DNA from 3 places in the Sphingobacterium sp. JUb56 genome. Region 2 is predicted to be linked to each of the others. Evidence: riboswitches for the same ligand, from Rfam matches in the RefSeq annotation. Region 2 holds a riboswitch; each other region holds the start of a gene.
What was found. Region 2 has a riboswitch for thiamine pyrophosphate ahead of thiS (sulfur carrier protein ThiS). Riboswitches for the same ligand answer to the same signal wherever they lie in the genome.
Positions count from the first base shown of each region.

Region 1 (5,832 bases), 2.6 Mb from region 2:
TCAGTATAGTTCGCAGCACGTTCGTATAATGTGGAAGCTCCACTGATTAGCAATACTTTTTGACCATTAAGGGGACTTTCAATAGGATTTCGGGTGCCGTCAACCGCTTGGTATCTTGCATATGCATATGGAGCGATAACTGTTCCATAATCTCCACCAGCTTTTGCTATGGCTTGATAGCCGTCTCCTCCGCCAAGTCTGATACTCTCTAAACCAAATGGGAGATCAAGAACGGTGTTACGGTTACGGGTATAGTTAAAGCGGGTATCCCAAGAAAAGTTTTCTGTCTTAATAGGTACTCCAAATAATGACAGTTCGATTCCTCGGTTACGGATTGTTCCGCCATTTAGGAGAGCTGCAGTAACACCAGAAGGTGCCGGAGCTCCGAATGGAATGATCTGACTTTTGGAATCTTGTGTGTAAAAAGAGAAATCGGTACCTAGTCGGTTTTTCAGCATTCGTACCTCTAATCCAACTTCATACTTGCCCGTGCGTTCAGGAACTAAATTCTGATTTGGAAGGGTATTATCTGAAAAGGAATAATTAAGCACGGAAAGTCCTGCATAGGATAAATAAGGATTGCCGGCGGAATATGCCCCTGTATTCGCTCTGTAGGCGGCTGTTCCATTACCTGATTTTACATAAGAAACACGTAAAGCGGCATAGTTGAACAAAGGTGATAATTTTTCCTTAAAGGTTTCGTTAAATTTCCAGATCGCATCTACTCCCGGATAAAAATAAGAATAGGTTCCATGTCCATCATTGTAGACTAGCGTGGAATTCCAGTCGTTACGTCCATAAACATTTAAGGTCAATTCATCACGATAATCGATGGATGCTTGGTAAAAGAGGGATCCTAAATTACTTTTGTTAGGTGCATATTCGCCTGCTTTTACCGGATTCCGTGAATTGCTAAGACGGTATATATCTGGGTAGATAGCTCCATCAATATTAGCCCATTGTCCTTTAGATGTAAAACTGTAGTATTCGCCACCACCTAATACCATAACGTTAAAATCATTGAATTTTTTCGTATAGTTTAATGTTCCTCTAAACTGAGAAGTGAAGCGATTACCTGTGTTCGTAGCATAGTATGGATTGGTATAAGCAGAGTCACGTCCTCGTGTCTGATTTTCGAAGTTGCTACCAATGTAATTGACATTGGCAAATCCTTGAAACTTCCAATTATCGTTGAATGGAATCTGGACATCAATTACGCCTCTAAAATTATCATCCTCGGAAACTCGGTTATTTTCGTACAAATTATATAAAACGCTGCTGAATCCTGTTTGATCGGCATCATTCCAGCCACCAATGGGGGCAATGTAATTGTTCTTCCAGTATTTAGTGTCATAATAACGAGGTATACCTGAAGCGAAGTTCATTAAAATACTTCCAGCATCAGTATTTCCAGAGAGTAATGCATTTCCTCCACCTACATCTGCAGGATTTTTAGCTTTACTTTTAACATACGTTACGTTGGCATCAACAATTATTTTTCCTAATAGACGTTGTGATCCACGAAAATTAACGCTATTTCTTTTGAAATCATTGTTGGGTGTAATCCCTTTTGATGAATTATTGGAGTAAGATAGACGAAAAGAACCTTGTGGACTTCCGCCGGAAATACTTACAGAAGTATTTGTACTAGGTGCTAGACGATACGCGTCAAGCATATTGTTTGGTTGTGCAGAATAGACAATTTCGCGACCATCATTATCGAGTACGGTCTGACCTTGAAATCTGGGACCAAAGTTATAACCAGGAGCGGCAACCTGTAATTTTCCATCCGCTGTTTTTATAAAGTCCAAATCGCTACTGGTAGTACCAGGACCAAAATGATTTTGAAAATCTAAGGTTTTATATGCCTGTTCCCATTGGGTATTTTGAGTAATACTTACTCCCAATCCCTTTTGTGCAAACCCGCTTTTTGTGGTAATCAAAATAACACCATTTTGTGCACGGCTACCATAAAGAGCTGTTACCGCTCCCCCTCTTAATACTGTAATATTTTCGATATCATCGGGATTGAGATCTTTTAAGATATTTCCAAAATCTTGATTTCCACCTCGATTAGGTAAGACCATATCTGTGTCCATAAGAATATTGTCAATAACGACTAAAGGTTGGTTGTTATAAGGATCCAAAGAAGCACTACCACGGATACGGAAAATTGGTGTAGATTGAGGACCACCAACGCCAGATTGTACCTGTAGTCCAGGTACCATTCCCTGTAGTGCCGCAATCGGGTTTATCGCTCCTGTGCGACGGATATCATCTCCAGAAACTGTCGTAACGGCAGAACCAATTTGGCTTCTTTTACGCTGTGTAAATCCCGTTACAACGACTTCTTCCAACGAGCCCTCTTCGGGTTTGATAATCATGTTGATGATTTTACTATCGCCAATTTGTACTTCTTGAGCGACGTAACCAATGATGGTAAAACGAAGTGTCTCGCCTTTTTGGGCTTGGATGGTATAACTACCATCTTCTTTCGATTGAGTGGCTCGGGAAGTACCTTTTACGGTAATGGTGACTCCTGAAACTGGTCCAGTGGCACTCGTCACTTTTCCAGTGAGAGCTTGTTGTGCTTGCAGATTGGATATCGAAATGAGGGATACCGAAACCGCCATACAACAGGAGGTGTAAAGTTTTTTCATGTTACTGTAGGTTAAAAAAATAGGGGTTAGTAATATTTGATAAAATAACAGAAAAATGTTACAAGTTGCAAATCTTTTTAAAAAAAAAATTAAAGTTTCTTGAAGAAATAAAACATTATTAATAAATCAATAAAAGTAACTATTGATGTGGTTATATCTTTTTTTTGTTATTCAATATATTGATTATGATAAGTTTACTGAACTTTGTTCAATATGGTAGTGAGAATAATTTCGCTTCTTTTTGGGATAAGTTTATTTTTAAAAATAATAAACCATAGCTCTTTTTTCTATATCCAATGAAAAAGATTATAATAAATAGTTTACATGAAATTGTAATCTATAAAATAAGTATATATCTGACAATATAAATTTTATCTTTAAAGGGAAAATTAAAAAGTGTTGAAAATCACTCATAAATTATTAAAAACTATTCATTATAGGAATTGTTCGCTGATGTATTGTCTAGCATCATTTCATTATGAAATATAAACTTTGATAACTATAAGAATGAATGTTTATATTTTATATCTTTGTTATGCTTTAGGGGTATTCTAAAAAGAATTGAGAGAGTCCCTTTGAACCTGATACGGCTAATACCGACGTAGGGAAAAGCAATACAGTACACCTGTGCTGTTTTGTATGTGGTTTTTTCCTAAAGCATTCGATTTTTTACTAAATGAAATGAACATGGAAAAAACACTTTGGAAGTATATCCAACAAGTAAGAGCGCAATCGCCACTCGTACATAATATTAGTAATTTTGTGGTCATGAATAATACAGCCAATGCCTTGTTGGCTGTTGGTGCTTCACCCATTATGGCGCATGCTAAATCTGAAGTAGTCGAGATGGTCACGATCAGCGATTCACTTGTTATTAACATAGGAACATTAGACGAAGTGTGGTCTGAATCTATGTTATTGGCCGCAAATACTGCTTCTCAATTAGGAAAACCTTGGATTTTAGATCCTGTTGGAGCGGGGGCGACATCTTATCGCGATCATATTCTAAAAGAATTGCTTCGTGAAAAACCCACTGTCATAAAAGGTAATGCATCTGAAATTATCGCACTAAACAAATCTAATCTTATAAAGACGAAAGGAGTGGATAGTACTTCTCAAAGTGGTGAAGCAGTTTTGGCAGCATTGAATCTTCATCAACAATATGGTTCCATTGTTTGTATTTCTGGTGAAACAGATATCGTGATTTCTGGGAGTCAGGAGATTCATCTAAAAAATGGACATCTTTTGATGACAAAAGTAACCGGTTTAGGTTGTTCTGCAACTGCGATTATTGGGGCATTTATGGCTGTAATCACCAATAAAACAGAGGCTGTAACTGCTGCAATGGCTCTAATCGGAGTAGCGGGGGAGTTAGCTGAGAAGGAAAGTAATGGGCCGGGTAGTTTGCAAGTTAAACTTCTTGATAAACTATATAATATCACTGAGGCTGAATTTAATAATACATTAAAATTTGGCATATTATGAATTTAGATACATCTTTTCCTTATCAGCTATACCTCGTAATTTCAGAGCAGGATTGCCGTGGGAAAAATTTCCTTCACGTAGCAGAGAGAGCAATTCTGGGTGGTGTCGATGTCATACAGCTTAGAGAAAAAAATCTAACATCTGACCTATACTTAGCAAAAGCTAAACAATTGAAAGAGATTACAGATAAATACACAATTCCGCTAATCATCAATGATAATCTTGAAGTGGCCCAAAAAGTAGGTGCGGATGGTATTCACGTAGGTAACCGTGATATTTCTCCTCGTGGTATTAGAGAAGTCTGGTATAGCCCAAGACCTCTAGTCGGTTATTCTATTGAAAATCTTGAACAGTTAAAAAATGAGCAAATTCCATTATCCGATTACCTGGGTATCAGCCCTGTATTTAATACTGAAACGAAAAAAGACACTATCACCGAATGGGGGTTAAGAGGTATTGTCGAGATTCGGCAACGAACAGACAAACCGCTAGTTGCTATCGGCAATATTCACATACAAAATGCTCGTCGTGTTATACAAGCAGGTGCCGATTGTTTAGCTGTAGTATCTGCTATATGTGGAAGTGAAGATCCGGAAAAAGCAGCTTATGAACTTAAAAATGAAATTTTGAAATGAAAAAATACCGTTATCCAAGTACGCTGACGATCGCAGGTTTCGACGGCAGTGGGGGAGCCGGAATCCAAGCTGATATCAAAACTTTTTCAGCATTAGGATGCTACGCTACTTCAGTACTGACAGCATTGCCTGTACAAAATACGATGGGTGTCCGCAAAATTTATCCTATAGCGCTGGAAGCTGTAGCGGATCAGATTGAATCTATTATGGACGATGTCTTTCCTGATGCCATAAAGATAGGAATGGTGCATACACCACAATTGGTTATTACGATCGCACAGACGCTTCAGAAATATAAAAAAGTACCCCTTGTATTTGATCCTGTTATGGTTGCTACCAGTGGCCACAAGCTTATTGAGGAAGAAACTATTGCTGCAATGATCGACCTACTATTCCCTTTAGCAGATGTGATTACACCGAATATGGATGAAGCAGGTATACTTGCCAAGGTGTCAGTGGCAACTTTAGAAGATATGTACGTTGCAGGGGAAAGCATCCTTGCATTAGGTTGTGAGCGTGTCTTGGTAAAAGGGGGGCATCTGGAACAAGATACGCTGCAATCTATATTATTTGATAAGAATAGTCACCCAGAAATATTTAAAAGTAAAAAAATAAAAACGAAGAATACACACGGTTCCGGTTGTACACTATCATCTGCAATAGCCGCTTATTTGGCACAGGGGCATACGATATCTGAAGCCGTTTCTTTAGCGCAAAATTATGTTTTTATGGCAATAGAGCAGGGGGCAAATGTACAATTAGGGATGGGAAACGGTCCTTTAAATCATTTTTTTAATCCTCAAAAACAAATTAAATATGAATTGGTCTGAACAGGTCTGGAATAGTATCTCAGATAAATATCAGTCTATATTAGACATGCCTTTTATAAAGGAACTTACGACAGGAAATTTGCCGAAAGAAAAATTTCAATTTTACATGGCTCAAGATTCGCTTTATCTTGAACATTTTGGTCGAGCATTAGCCCTTATTGGTGCTCGGGCACATGATGTTCAAGATGCGCTATCCTATATGCGTTTTGGAGAAAATGCGAT
Region 1 is NZ_JACHWL010000001.1:805,377-811,208, forward strand. Features, by position in the region: gene FHR29_RS03090 (SusC/RagA family TonB-linked outer membrane protein) at 1-2,660, opposite strand, end outside; TPP riboswitch at 3,193-3,285, shown strand; gene thiM (hydroxyethylthiazole kinase) at 3,348-4,145, shown strand; gene thiE (thiamine phosphate synthase) at 4,142-4,780, shown strand; gene thiD (bifunctional hydroxymethylpyrimidine kinase/phosphomethylpyrimidine kinase) at 4,777-5,610, shown strand; gene tenA (thiaminase II) at 5,597-5,832, shown strand, end outside.
Region 1: another riboswitch for thiamine pyrophosphate. It lies ahead of thiM (hydroxyethylthiazole kinase); the one in region 2 lies ahead of thiS (sulfur carrier protein ThiS).

Region 2 (5,832 bases):
GCGTAGCACTATGTTGCAAGCAATGCTGTTTAATACGACGTGCTAATGCGAGCACTTCATCTTTAGTGCCTTGTTTCCAGCGTAGCTGAATCCAATCTGCACCCGCTTGTAGTGCATTATTAATGTTAGTCTCCTGTTCAATAGCCGTATCTCCCTGCGAGATATACTGTATCTTACTGAACGTGATATTTTTGGGGTATGCTGTCATTGCTATTTCAATTTTTTTACTATCGCATTTTTCTGCTCAGTATAATCCGGTTTGGGTATTTCCTTCTAATCATCTGTAAAGGAATGAATTACCTGTAAGAGCAATTGTTACAGGCAATACGCATGATCTTTTATAAGACAATTTTTAAAACTTTTTACAGGTTGTGCACTCTTCCATATTGTTCCTAATAAAGCTACACCATCGACGCCGGCGTCATATGCAAGGCCTAGGTTTTCGGAATGGATACCAGCAAGCCCAATTAATTGAACTTGCTGATTATTCCGAAGTTTTAGCTGATCTTTGATAGTATGCTCCTTACCATAACCTGGTTTTGAAATACTTGAAAACATCGGACTAAACAGTGCATATGACCATTGGTTATCCAGTTGATTAAAATCTATCATACTGTGTACAGATGTTGATCGGATTACGGTATGACTATACTGATTTTGTTTTTTTGATTTTCGATCATATTCATTAAAATGTAACCGGTTTAAGTTTAACTTTTCGGCTAGATGATGATGGCTATGCATGACAAGACGATTTCGATATTGCGGATCTATTCCATAAATAAATTGACACATATCATCATCCGAAAAATTATATTTTCGAATATGCAATAGTTCCAATCCTGCATCCAGTACACTGTTGATGGTCTGGAGTTCGTTATCAATATCATGCTCGGCTGTCAAGACGATGATCATAAGTATAATTCTTTACCTTGTTCGATAAACTCTTTTGACATATCGATCATGCCTTGTTCTGCAGAATCCCGGATTTCCTGTGTGATCTTCATCGAGCAGAATTTAGGGCCGCACATCGAACAGAAGTGAGCAACTTTAGCGCCGTCTGCAGGTAAAGTTTCATCATGAAATTCTCGGGCTGTGTCAGGGTCTAAGGAAAGGTTAAACTGATCTTCCCAACGGAACTCAAACCTCGCTTTACTTAGAGCATTGTCTCGGTATTGTGCACCAGGATGTCCTTTAGCCAAATCTGCCGCATGTGCAGCCAGTTTGTAGGTGATCACGCCATCCTTTACATCTTTTCGGTTAGGTAAACCGAGGTGTTCTTTTGGGGTAACATAACAAAGCATGGCACAGCCGAACCAGCCAATCATTGCCGCGCCAATTGCTGAGGTGATGTGATCATAACCCGGAGCAATATCTGTTGTCAATGGGCCTAAAGTGTAAAATGGTGCTTCGTCACAAACCTCAAGCTGTTTGTCCATGTTTTCTTTGATCATGTGCATAGGTACATGACCTGGACCTTCGATCATAACCTGTACATCATGTTTCCATGCTATTTTGGTCAACTCACCCAAGGTTTCTAATTCAGCAAATTGTGCAGCATCGTTAGCATCAGCTATAGAACCTGGTCGAAGTCCATCCCCTAGGGAAAAAGCAACATCATATTCCTTCATAATCTGACAGATCTCTTCAAAATGCGTGTAAAGGAAGTTTTCTTTATGATGGAACAGACACCATTTTGCCATAATCGAGCCACCTCGGGAAACAATACCTGTTACACGTTGTGCTGTTAAATGGATATAACGTAAAAGTACTCCTGCATGGATGGTGAAATAAGAAACCCCTTGTTCGGCTTGTTCAATTAGTGTATCTCTGAATATTTCCCATGTCAGATCTTCTGCAACGCCTTTTACTTTTTCCAAAGCTTGATATATAGGAACTGTACCAATTGGCACCGGAGAATTACGGATGATCCATTCGCGTGTTTCATGAATATTTTTACCTGTTGAAAGATCCATAATTGTATCAGCACCCCATCGGCATGCCCAGACAGCTTTATCAACTTCTTCTTCAATGCTTGAGGTAACGGCACTATTACCAATATTAGCGTTGATCTTTACCAAAAAGTTGCGGCCGATGATCATCGGTTCGCTTTCTGGATGATTAATGTTGTTTGGAATAATTGCTCTTCCGGCGGCAATTTCTTCTCTTACAAATTCAGGGGTAATTAATTTCTTTGGAGTACGGGCACCAAAACTGTGACCGGTGTGCTGATGATCCATACCTTTAGTTGCTGCTTCGATTTGCTCAATACGCTGATTTTCGCGAATGGCTACATACTCCATCTCTGGAGTTATGATTCCTTTTCTTGCATAGTGCAGTTGACTTACATTTTTACCCGCTAATGCTTTTTTAGGTCTATGGCTGTATTCAAAACGGAGTTCATCCAGGTCCGAGTCTGCCAATCTTTCTTTTCCATAATCTGAACTGATTTGTGATAAAACTTGAACATCTTTTCTGTCCAATATCCAATTTTCACGAGTTCTAGCAAGACCTTTGCGGATATCAATCTGTGCTTGTTCATCCGTATACGGACCAGAAGTGTCATAAATAGTGACTGGAGGATTGATTTCTATTCCACCCTTGCTAAGTTTGGTCGGACTTAATGTAATTTCACGCATGGCAACCTGAATAGGATAGAGCTGACCTGAAATATAGACTTTTTTTGAATTTGGAAATGGGGTCTGGGTAATGTTTTGTTCTAACATGATGGTATAGTAATAGGTATAAGAGATTTATCCGCCCTGTGTTGCAGCGATAATTAGAATTGAGTCCTGATGCTGTAGTTTGGTTGTTGCCCAAGCCGTTTTGGGTATAACCTGGTTATTAATAGCGACAGCAATGCCCTTGCTTTTTTCTGGGAATTCCAAAAGCATCAAACCTTCCAAAGAGGTGGGGGGCTGTTCAAAAAAACGTAATTGGTGATTAATTGTGAGTTCCATTCCTTTTAAAATTTTTAAATAAAAAACTTTAGGAATGGCCACAGTTGTGCCGGTATATGCACAATGAAGACATCTACTTTTCCCTACGCCAGTATGATCCGGATCAGGTTCTAAGGGTAAAATCTCAGCCTGCAAATTTTGCAGACACCCCTAAAGTTTCCACTAAACTAGGTAAAAAATCTCAATAAACGAAAAGAGGTAGATTTATTTTAGTCTGTCCATCTTTTTGTGACAGAACCATATACTTTAAGAAGTGAAGTGTTTTATTGATGGGGACTGCTGGTATAGCGAATAATGATTCTCCCTGGCAGAGGTGGAGTTATGGGCAGGGAGAATCAATGGCAAATACTATAAAATATGCTGGAGTTTAATATATTGAAGCAGCATAATGGTTTTGGCATCTTTGATTTCGCCATTATCAACCATTTGCATCGCTTCTTTTATAGGCAATTCCAAAACTTCAATATTTTCTTCCTCCTGTTCTAGCCCACCACCTTCACTGACTTTCATTTCTTTAGCATATTCGGCTATAAAGAAATACAGAATTTCTGTGACAGATCCAGGGGACATATAAGCTTCAAATATTTTACGTACATCTGTAATTTTATAACCCGTTTCTTCTTCAGTTTCTCTTCTGATGCAATCCTCGGCATTATCTTTATCCAACAAACCTGCACAAGCTTCAATCATCATACCGCTCTCATTTCCATTGACAAATGTAGGTAGACGAAATTGACGGGTAAGGATAACTGTTTTCTGTTCTTTGTTGTACAGTAAAATAGTGGCACCGTTTCCTCTGTCGTATGCTTCCCTGCTTTGACTCATAATGGTGCCGTCCTTTTTCAAATATTCGTAAGTGATCTTTCGCAAGACGTACCAATTGTCTGATAAGACCTTGGTTTCTGTGATTTTGATGTTATCTATCATGATTGAGGTATTTCAAATTCGCATTATTAATAATTGTCATATGCATATTTTTCAGTTCTTTTATACTTTTTTTCTAAAATACGGTGGACTTTTAAAAGTAAGTTGTCGATGGCTAAAGGTATATAAATTTATAAACTCCTAAAATTGTTTATATGGGAAAAATCGATCGTGTTGAAGGAAATTTTATTCAGTAGCGATTGCCTTATGAGCTGATATAAAATGATGAAGATCATGTAGAGGACAGGTTAAAAAGTACTTGAGATCTTAGATACATTTTATTGTGTATTTATAGAGGGTTTATAGAGATATACCTCTATGAACCCTCTATAAAACCTCTATAATATCACTATCACCTATCTAGAAATATACAAGATGGAAACAATAAAATGCAATGGTAAATCTATTGATATCAATAAAAAAATCAAAGGTCTATAAACAAGAAAAGCTCATCTTTTGGATGAGCTTTTCTTGTACCTAGGGCGGGAATCGAACCCGCACTTCCTTAACGGAAACAGGATTTTAAGTCCTGCGTGTCTACCAGTTCCACCACCTAGGCAGGTGATATTAATGTGGAGCGAAAAACGAGATTCGAACTCGCGACCCCAACCTTGGCAAGGTTGTGCTCTACCAGCTGAGCTATTTTCGCATTGCTAACAGTTAACAAGTTGTTTTCTGTTTTGGTGATGCAAATATAGAGCTAATAATTAAAAAAACAAATTTTAATATAAGCTTTATTGTCTTTTTTTTATAAGCCCTTTTCTTTCAGGAGAGAAGAAATGAGATCACTTTCGAAACCTCTTGATAAAGCATATTGAAATAACTTGTTTTTTAGAATATAGACATCTTTATCTTTCAATGATAGTTGCTTTTTATCTAAAAGATCATGGAGTTTATCTTCATACTCATCTAAATCAATTTTTGAAAATGCAATTTTGATTAAAGGGTCGGATACCCTTTTGAGTTTTAAGGACTGCTTAATCTTAATCTTTCCCCAACTTTTTATTCTAAGCTTACCTAGAGTATAGGCTATAGCAAAGCGTTCTTCATTTAGAAAATTGTCCGATATCAATTGTGAAATGATTTCCTCTACATCTTCTTGATGCAAGCCCCATTCGTATAATTTATCCCGGACTTCTTGTTGTGCCCGTTCTTGATAAGCACAATAACTGGCAGCCTTAAGCAATGCTTGCTTAGGTGTGTATATTTTTTTTCTCGTTTTCTCTTCGTCAAACATCTTTACAAATTTCAAAAATATATTGAACTTATTGAAAAATTGTGGAGCTTTGATTGAATAAATATTTTAAAAAATGTATACCATATCGGATATTTCAGAGATTGTTGTTCCTAAAAGATCAATTATTGTTCATCATAAATCTATCATTCAAAATCTGATTTATGATACACGTAAGATCGTAAATGCTGAAACAGGATTATTCTTTGCCTTGATCAATCGTCGTGATGGACATGAGTTTATCATGGATGCCTATAGTAAAGGGATTAGAAATTTTGTGTTACAAAATGACTTTCAGCAAGAACTGATATTGCCAGATGCTAATGTTTTATGGGTCGCAGATACTTTTTTAGCATTACAGGCAGTAGCAGAAACACAGCGCATGAAATTTAAATCTCCTGTATTGGGTATTACAGGGAGCAACGGTAAGACTATCGTCAAAGAATGGTTGTTTCAACTGCTATCTCCAGAATATAAAATCTATCGCAGTCCTAAAAGCTATAATTCACAGCTGGGTGTTGCTTTATCACTATGGGAACTAAATGAACAATATAATTTCGCCATCATAGAAGCTGGAATAAGTGAGGTCGGTGAAATGGAGAAACTCCAAAAAATGATTAAACCCACGCATGGTGTATTAACCAATATCGGGGTAGCCCATAAAGAAGGGTTTCAATCGAAAGAGGAAAAAATTGCGCAGAAGCTGAAACTTTTTAC
Region 2 is NZ_JACHWL010000001.1:3,364,628-3,370,459, reverse strand. Features, by position in the region: gene thiE (thiamine phosphate synthase) at 1-208, opposite strand, end outside; gene FHR29_RS14395 (thiamine phosphate synthase) at 316-912, opposite strand; gene thiC (phosphomethylpyrimidine synthase ThiC) at 909-2,723, opposite strand; gene thiS (sulfur carrier protein ThiS) at 2,751-2,999, opposite strand; TPP riboswitch at 3,021-3,119, opposite strand; gene nudK (GDP-mannose pyrophosphatase NudK) at 3,306-3,884, opposite strand; tRNA gene FHR29_RS14375 (tRNA-Leu) at 4,356-4,440, opposite strand; tRNA gene FHR29_RS14370 (tRNA-Gly) at 4,455-4,530, opposite strand; gene FHR29_RS14365 (regulatory protein RecX) at 4,630-5,118, opposite strand; gene FHR29_RS14360 (bifunctional UDP-N-acetylmuramoyl-tripeptide:D-alanyl-D-alanine ligase/alanine racemase) at 5,192-5,832, shown strand, end outside.

Region 3 (5,832 bases), 1.1 Mb from region 2:
ATTCCTGAAACTTGAAAGCTACTGTCGATATGATTTAATGGGAAATAATTGTTCCCTTTTTTTTGATATAGATTTGCTCTGAAATCAAAAAAGCCCTTTTCTTTGATTCCACCACCAATTTCAGAAAATGATAATCTTCGAATTTGCAAAAGCAATGTATCTCTCTGCGTATTTCCATTACTGATTGTTTCTAGATATTTCTGCAATTGATCTTCAAGAGCTGGATTTGCAACTACAGTAGCGGATTTTCCTAAGAAACCTTTTTGTATGATTCCGTAATGAGTCGTGTCTTTTCTTGAATCCAGGATCTGGATCTTTTGGTATTGGCTACCATTAACGATTTCCTGAGGGTCATATTGAAAGGTAAATTCTTTATTTCTATCTTGTGCTGAAGCGTGTGTTAATCCTGTAAGTAAGATTGCTAAAAGCACATAGTGTTTTAATGTATGGACGTAATGTGTTAAATTCATTTCCAGAGGGAATTAATGATCTGCATTAAAGATAAAGAAATTAAAAGGCTGTATCAAGTTTCTTGATACAGCCCTTCAACAGTTTGCATGCAAACTGTATTAAAATTAATTTGATACTTATATAACGAACTAAATTATAGTAATGTTGTATTACTTTAATTTTTCATTGTTTTTATGTCGATCGGCGTCACGGATTGATTTTTTCTCTAAATTTTTTTCTAGCGCATCTGTTAAATCAATACCGGTTTGATTGGCCAGGCACATTAATACAAAGAGAACATCGGCCATTTCATCCGCTAAATTTACTTCTTTATCAGATTTTTTAAATGATTGTTCGCCATACTGTCTTGCCATAATTCTAGCAACTTCTCCAACTTCTTCCATTAGCATTGCTGTGTTTGTTAATTCATTAAAATAGCGAATACCTGTTGTATTGATCCATTTATCAATGGTCTCCTGTGCTTCTTTTATTGTCATAGTATTAGAAATTATCTTTATCCTGTGTATTCATTATGATGGTAACGGGCCCATCATTTAATAAATCAATTTTCATATCTGCACCAAATATTCCCATTTGCACTTCGCTGTTTATTAAAGTGCTAAGATAGTGGGCCATTTGTATGTACATTGGCTGTGCTTTATCTGGTTTGGCTGCACGGATAAAAGAGGGGCGATTTCCTTTTTTTGTTTGTGCGAATAATGTGAATTGGGATATAAGTAATATTTCACCACGTATGTCTAGCACCGATCTATTCATTAAACCGTTTTCATCATTAAATATTCGAAGATTGACGAATTTTTGTGCCATCCATTTCATATCTTCAATTGTATCTTCCTCTTCGATCCCAATAAGGATTAGTAAGCCGTCTTTAATCTGACCTGTTATTTTGCTATCGACCGAACAGCTCGCCCTGGAAACTCGTTGTATTACTGCACGCATAGGACAATATTAAGAAAAAAATGCCAACTATTGAGTTTGATCTGATTAAGTATTGTTGACGTCATGGATCTTGAAAATGCTGTAAAACAACTTGCGCCTTAAAATAATGTTGAAGGCGCAAGTTGTTTTATTAGAATTTTACGTTTAGGCTTAACATAAAATTTGTTGTAGCCTGTGGATAGTAAAAATTAAAATATTTTCGAGATGTACCGTCCATATAACCCCAAGTATATCCGTTGGTTTGATATTTTTCATTTAGGATATTGTTGACAGTAAGTCCAAGGTCTATATTTTTCAAACCTAATATGGAGAAATTATAAATAGCTCTAATATTGTTTACAAATGAAGGGTCTATACTTCTTACTTTGGCTGAACTATTGTCCAGATATTGTCTTGAAATATATTTTGATAATAGTGCAATTTCTACTGAACGAAGAGGGCGATAAGTGAACTCGCTTGATAAAATAGTTGCCGGAGAAAGTGCAATATCTGTTTTTTTAATGAATTCTCCACTCGTTTCATCCGTGTAATTTTTGATTTTGTTCTGACTTAGTCCCGCTGTTGCTTTCCAACCAAAGTACGCTGAAATTTTCCATGCGGCATCTACTTCTAAGCCTATTCTATAGCTATTTGGGATATTCATTCTCAATGGAGAACCTACATTATTAAGTGCTCCGGTCGGAATAAGTTGATCTTTATAGAACATACCATAAAAGTTCGTACCGATGTTAAATGTTTCATTATTGAAGCGGTAGCCAGCTTCGATATCTTGCATTTTCTCTGGTTTGGGATTGTTTCCTTTTAGATCAACAAAGTCATTTCTGACAGGTTCTTTACTAGCATAGGCATATGAGGCGTATAAATTTGAATTTTCATTGATGAGGTAAGTAATTCCTAATTTTGGATTTACAAAATTGAATTTTCTTTTAAAATCCATTCCTTTGATTTTATCGTCATCACCTTTTACTTGGTAATTAATATTACGATACTGTATATCCGCAAATAATAACCATTTTTCGAATGTAAAGTCTGCTTTCAGAAATGTGCTGATGTCATCTTTTTTAGCATCATTGAGATAGTATTTATCCCCTAAGTTGCTAGCGGAAGCATATTTTGCCCAGATTATTTCACCGTAATGATCTCCCTTATATTGATTTGTAGCTCCACCCCATGTCAATTTTATTGTCTGTGAAGGATTATAGTTGAAGGAAAAGGTAGTCCCATAGAAGTAATTATCTAACCATCTTCTCCTTACCAAATCGGTTTGTTTGATGGTATCGGTTCCTGAAATGACTGGTGGTAAATTGTATTTTGAAAAGTCGTCTTCAGGTCGGAATTCTTCGTAATAGCCTGCACCTCTGGTGTAATGTAATGCCGCATTAAAAATTAGTTTTTCATTGATAAAATTGGTGTAATGTAACTGGTGATGTGTTTGCGTGTAGTTGTCTGTTTGGTTTTTATATAGGTATTTGTTGTAAGTGCGACCAGAATTTAATAGATTTTCTGTTTCTAGCTGTGTATAGCCATCATTGACGGCATAATCTTTCATCCCCTCTACATCATTGTTTAATCTTGGCTCTGGTGTTCCGTACCAAGATTGATATGTTTTTTCCTTGCCAGAGAATACAATGGCCTTTAAAATATGTTTGTCACTATAATAACCTCCATCTACATAAAAAGACTTTAAATCGGAAGATGCTCGGTCGATATAACCATCGCTCAAGATACGTGAGAGGCGAACATTAAAGGCAAATTTATTATTTAGTAGTCCTGAACCTACTTTCAAAGTATTTTTCCAAGAATTATAGGAGCCGAAAGAGTTGTTGAATTCTACGTACGGCTCTTTTTCGAGTGTATTGGATTGTATGTTTAGTGATGCCCCGAATGATCCCGCCCCGTTTGTAGAAGTTCCAATTCCTCTTTGAATCTGGATACTCTCGGTAGAGGATGCAAAATCGGGAAGATTGACGAAGAATGAGCCCATACTTTCCGCGTCATTCAACGGAATTCCATTCAATGTTACATTTATGCGGGCATTATCAGATCCTCTTATTTTCATATTTGTATATCCTATACCTGCTCCTGCGTCCGATCCTATGACGACAGATGGTGTTTGATCTAGTAGGTATGGAATATCTTGTCCGAAATTGTTTTTAGCGATATCTTGTTTGCTAATATTTTTATAGGTTGTAGAAGAGTTGTTTTTGGCACGTGTTGCCATGACCAGGACTTCTTCTGTTTTTATAGCACGTGGTTTTAGAAAGATTTCAAGATCAGTATTTTGTACCAGATCAATCTGCTTCTTTTCTGTACTATAGCCTATGTAAGAGATTGTTATGGCGTATTGTCCATCAGGTAATCCTGAAAACTTTGAAGTACCATTTCGATCAGTTGTTAAATTCTTACTCTGATTTTTTGTCAGAACGATACTTGCGCCCTGTAACGATTTTTTTGTTTCATTGTCTAAGACTTTGATGGATAAAGCGTTTTGAGCTGATACGGATAATGTTATTCCTAGAAATAGCACTGTGCTGATTAAATTTTTAATCATGTTTTTTAATTGAATTTTGAGTTAAACAAACTATTGCTAGGGGTTACAACAGTTTTTCACTTATTTAACTAACCTTTTCCCTCCGCCAGCATTATCTGGATCAGGTGCACAACACATAAATGTATTGTTGGGTATAATCTCAGCCTTTATTCGTGTTCGTAGAACAAGGCACCCCTTATTGATAATGCGAAGGTATTAAATAAAATCTGTACTAAAAATATAATGTAAAAATGGATGTTGAGGAATTGAGTTTTGGAATATCAATTTGTTTTGCTCGTAAAAATAAGTGGAATAGATTTTCGTTTATAGGATTGTATTATGATGAATGTTGTGTTGCTTTATCTTTAGCTTCTTTCGGATTTTAAAGTAGCTGTATTGATCCGGTTTCTTTTTTTAATAACTAAAAGGATGTCCATTTATAATTCCATGATTTATTGATGCTTCACTGACATAACGTCATTGAATCGCTACAAAAATGAATAAAATTGTGGTTTTTAGATAATATATTGGCTGAATTTAAACTTATTCCCTACCTTCAAAAAATATGCTAAAATTCAAACTTTTAGCTCATGTTAATTATTTTTAGCAACAAGGGAGTTTTTATTAAGGTTTAAATTTATGTTACATTCTTATAAGTTAATTTATCTAAAAGTCTTTGATTTTTATCACGATTAAATAATTAAACTAATTGTGTAAATTTGTTTTTTTTAATGGTAATATTTTTTTTACTAAATTTTGGCACGAATTTTAACGTTAATAACCACAGTTCCTTTGCGTTGACCTGAATGCTAAGTAACTATTAAAGTTTTTATAATAATGAAATATTTTAGCGCTACCTATATCTTACCAATTACATCTTTACCTATTAAAGATGGAGTGGTAAAAGTTAATGATGATGGTGAAATCCTTGGGATTTATGAAAGTAAAGACGTAGAATTGAGCGGCCAGCATATTGAAAAATTTGAAGGAGTTATTGTTCCTGGATTTATTAATGCGCATTGTCACTTAGAATTGTCCCATATGAAGGGTACGATTCCGCAAAAAACTGGATTACCAGCTTTTCTTTCTTCGGTTATGACAAGTCGTGGCACTTCTTTAAAAGTGATTGATAAAGCGATGGCTGCTGCTGATGAAGAAATGTACAATAATGGTATTGTGGCAGTTGGAGATCACGTGAATTCTGATAACACATCTAACATTAAGGAGTCTAGTAAGATTCTTTACCACACTTTTGTCGAAGTCTTCGGAGTAGAGCCGGATGAAGCTGATGGTCGATTGCAGGAGGCTAAGGATTTGATTCATGAATTTGATCCAGCACATTCTTCAATTACACCACATGCTCCTTATTCTTGTTCGAAAATACTTCTGAAGAAATTTAAAAAAGCAGTTTCTGATGTTAATATTATCAGTATTCATAATCAAGAGAGTGATGAAGAAAATAGATTGTTTCGTTATAAAACGGGAGGATTTATCGATTTCTTTAAAGTAATAGGGAAAAATCCTGATTTGTTTAAAGCTCAGGCTAGAAATTCAATTCAGTCATATTTACCATATTTACCTCATCCTAATAAGTTGATCTTGGTTCACAATACGTATACGTCATTGAAAGACCTTGATTTTGTGGACCGAATGGGCCGTGATATCGTATGGTGTTTATGTCCGAAGGCGAATCTTTATATTGAAGGTCAATTGCCAAAAGTAATGAACTTTGTAAACGATAATCAAAAAATTGTAATCGGTACAGATAGTTTAGCATCCAATGATAAGCTTTCAATTTTAGATGAATTAAAAGTGTTACATAAACATTTTGATAATTTAGATTTTCAGCAATCTATCCAGTGGGCTACTATTAATGGGGCACAGGCTTTAAA
Region 3 is NZ_JACHWL010000001.1:4,466,014-4,471,845, reverse strand. Features, by position in the region: gene FHR29_RS19050 (hypothetical protein) at 1-470, opposite strand, end outside; gene FHR29_RS19045 (nucleotide pyrophosphohydrolase) at 621-947, opposite strand; gene dtd (D-aminoacyl-tRNA deacylase) at 952-1,410, opposite strand; gene FHR29_RS19035 (TonB-dependent receptor) at 1,541-3,961, opposite strand; TPP riboswitch at 4,022-4,147, opposite strand; gene FHR29_RS19030 (amidohydrolase family protein) at 4,778-5,832, shown strand, end outside.
Region 3: another riboswitch for thiamine pyrophosphate. It lies ahead of FHR29_RS19035 (TonB-dependent receptor); the one in region 2 lies ahead of thiS (sulfur carrier protein ThiS).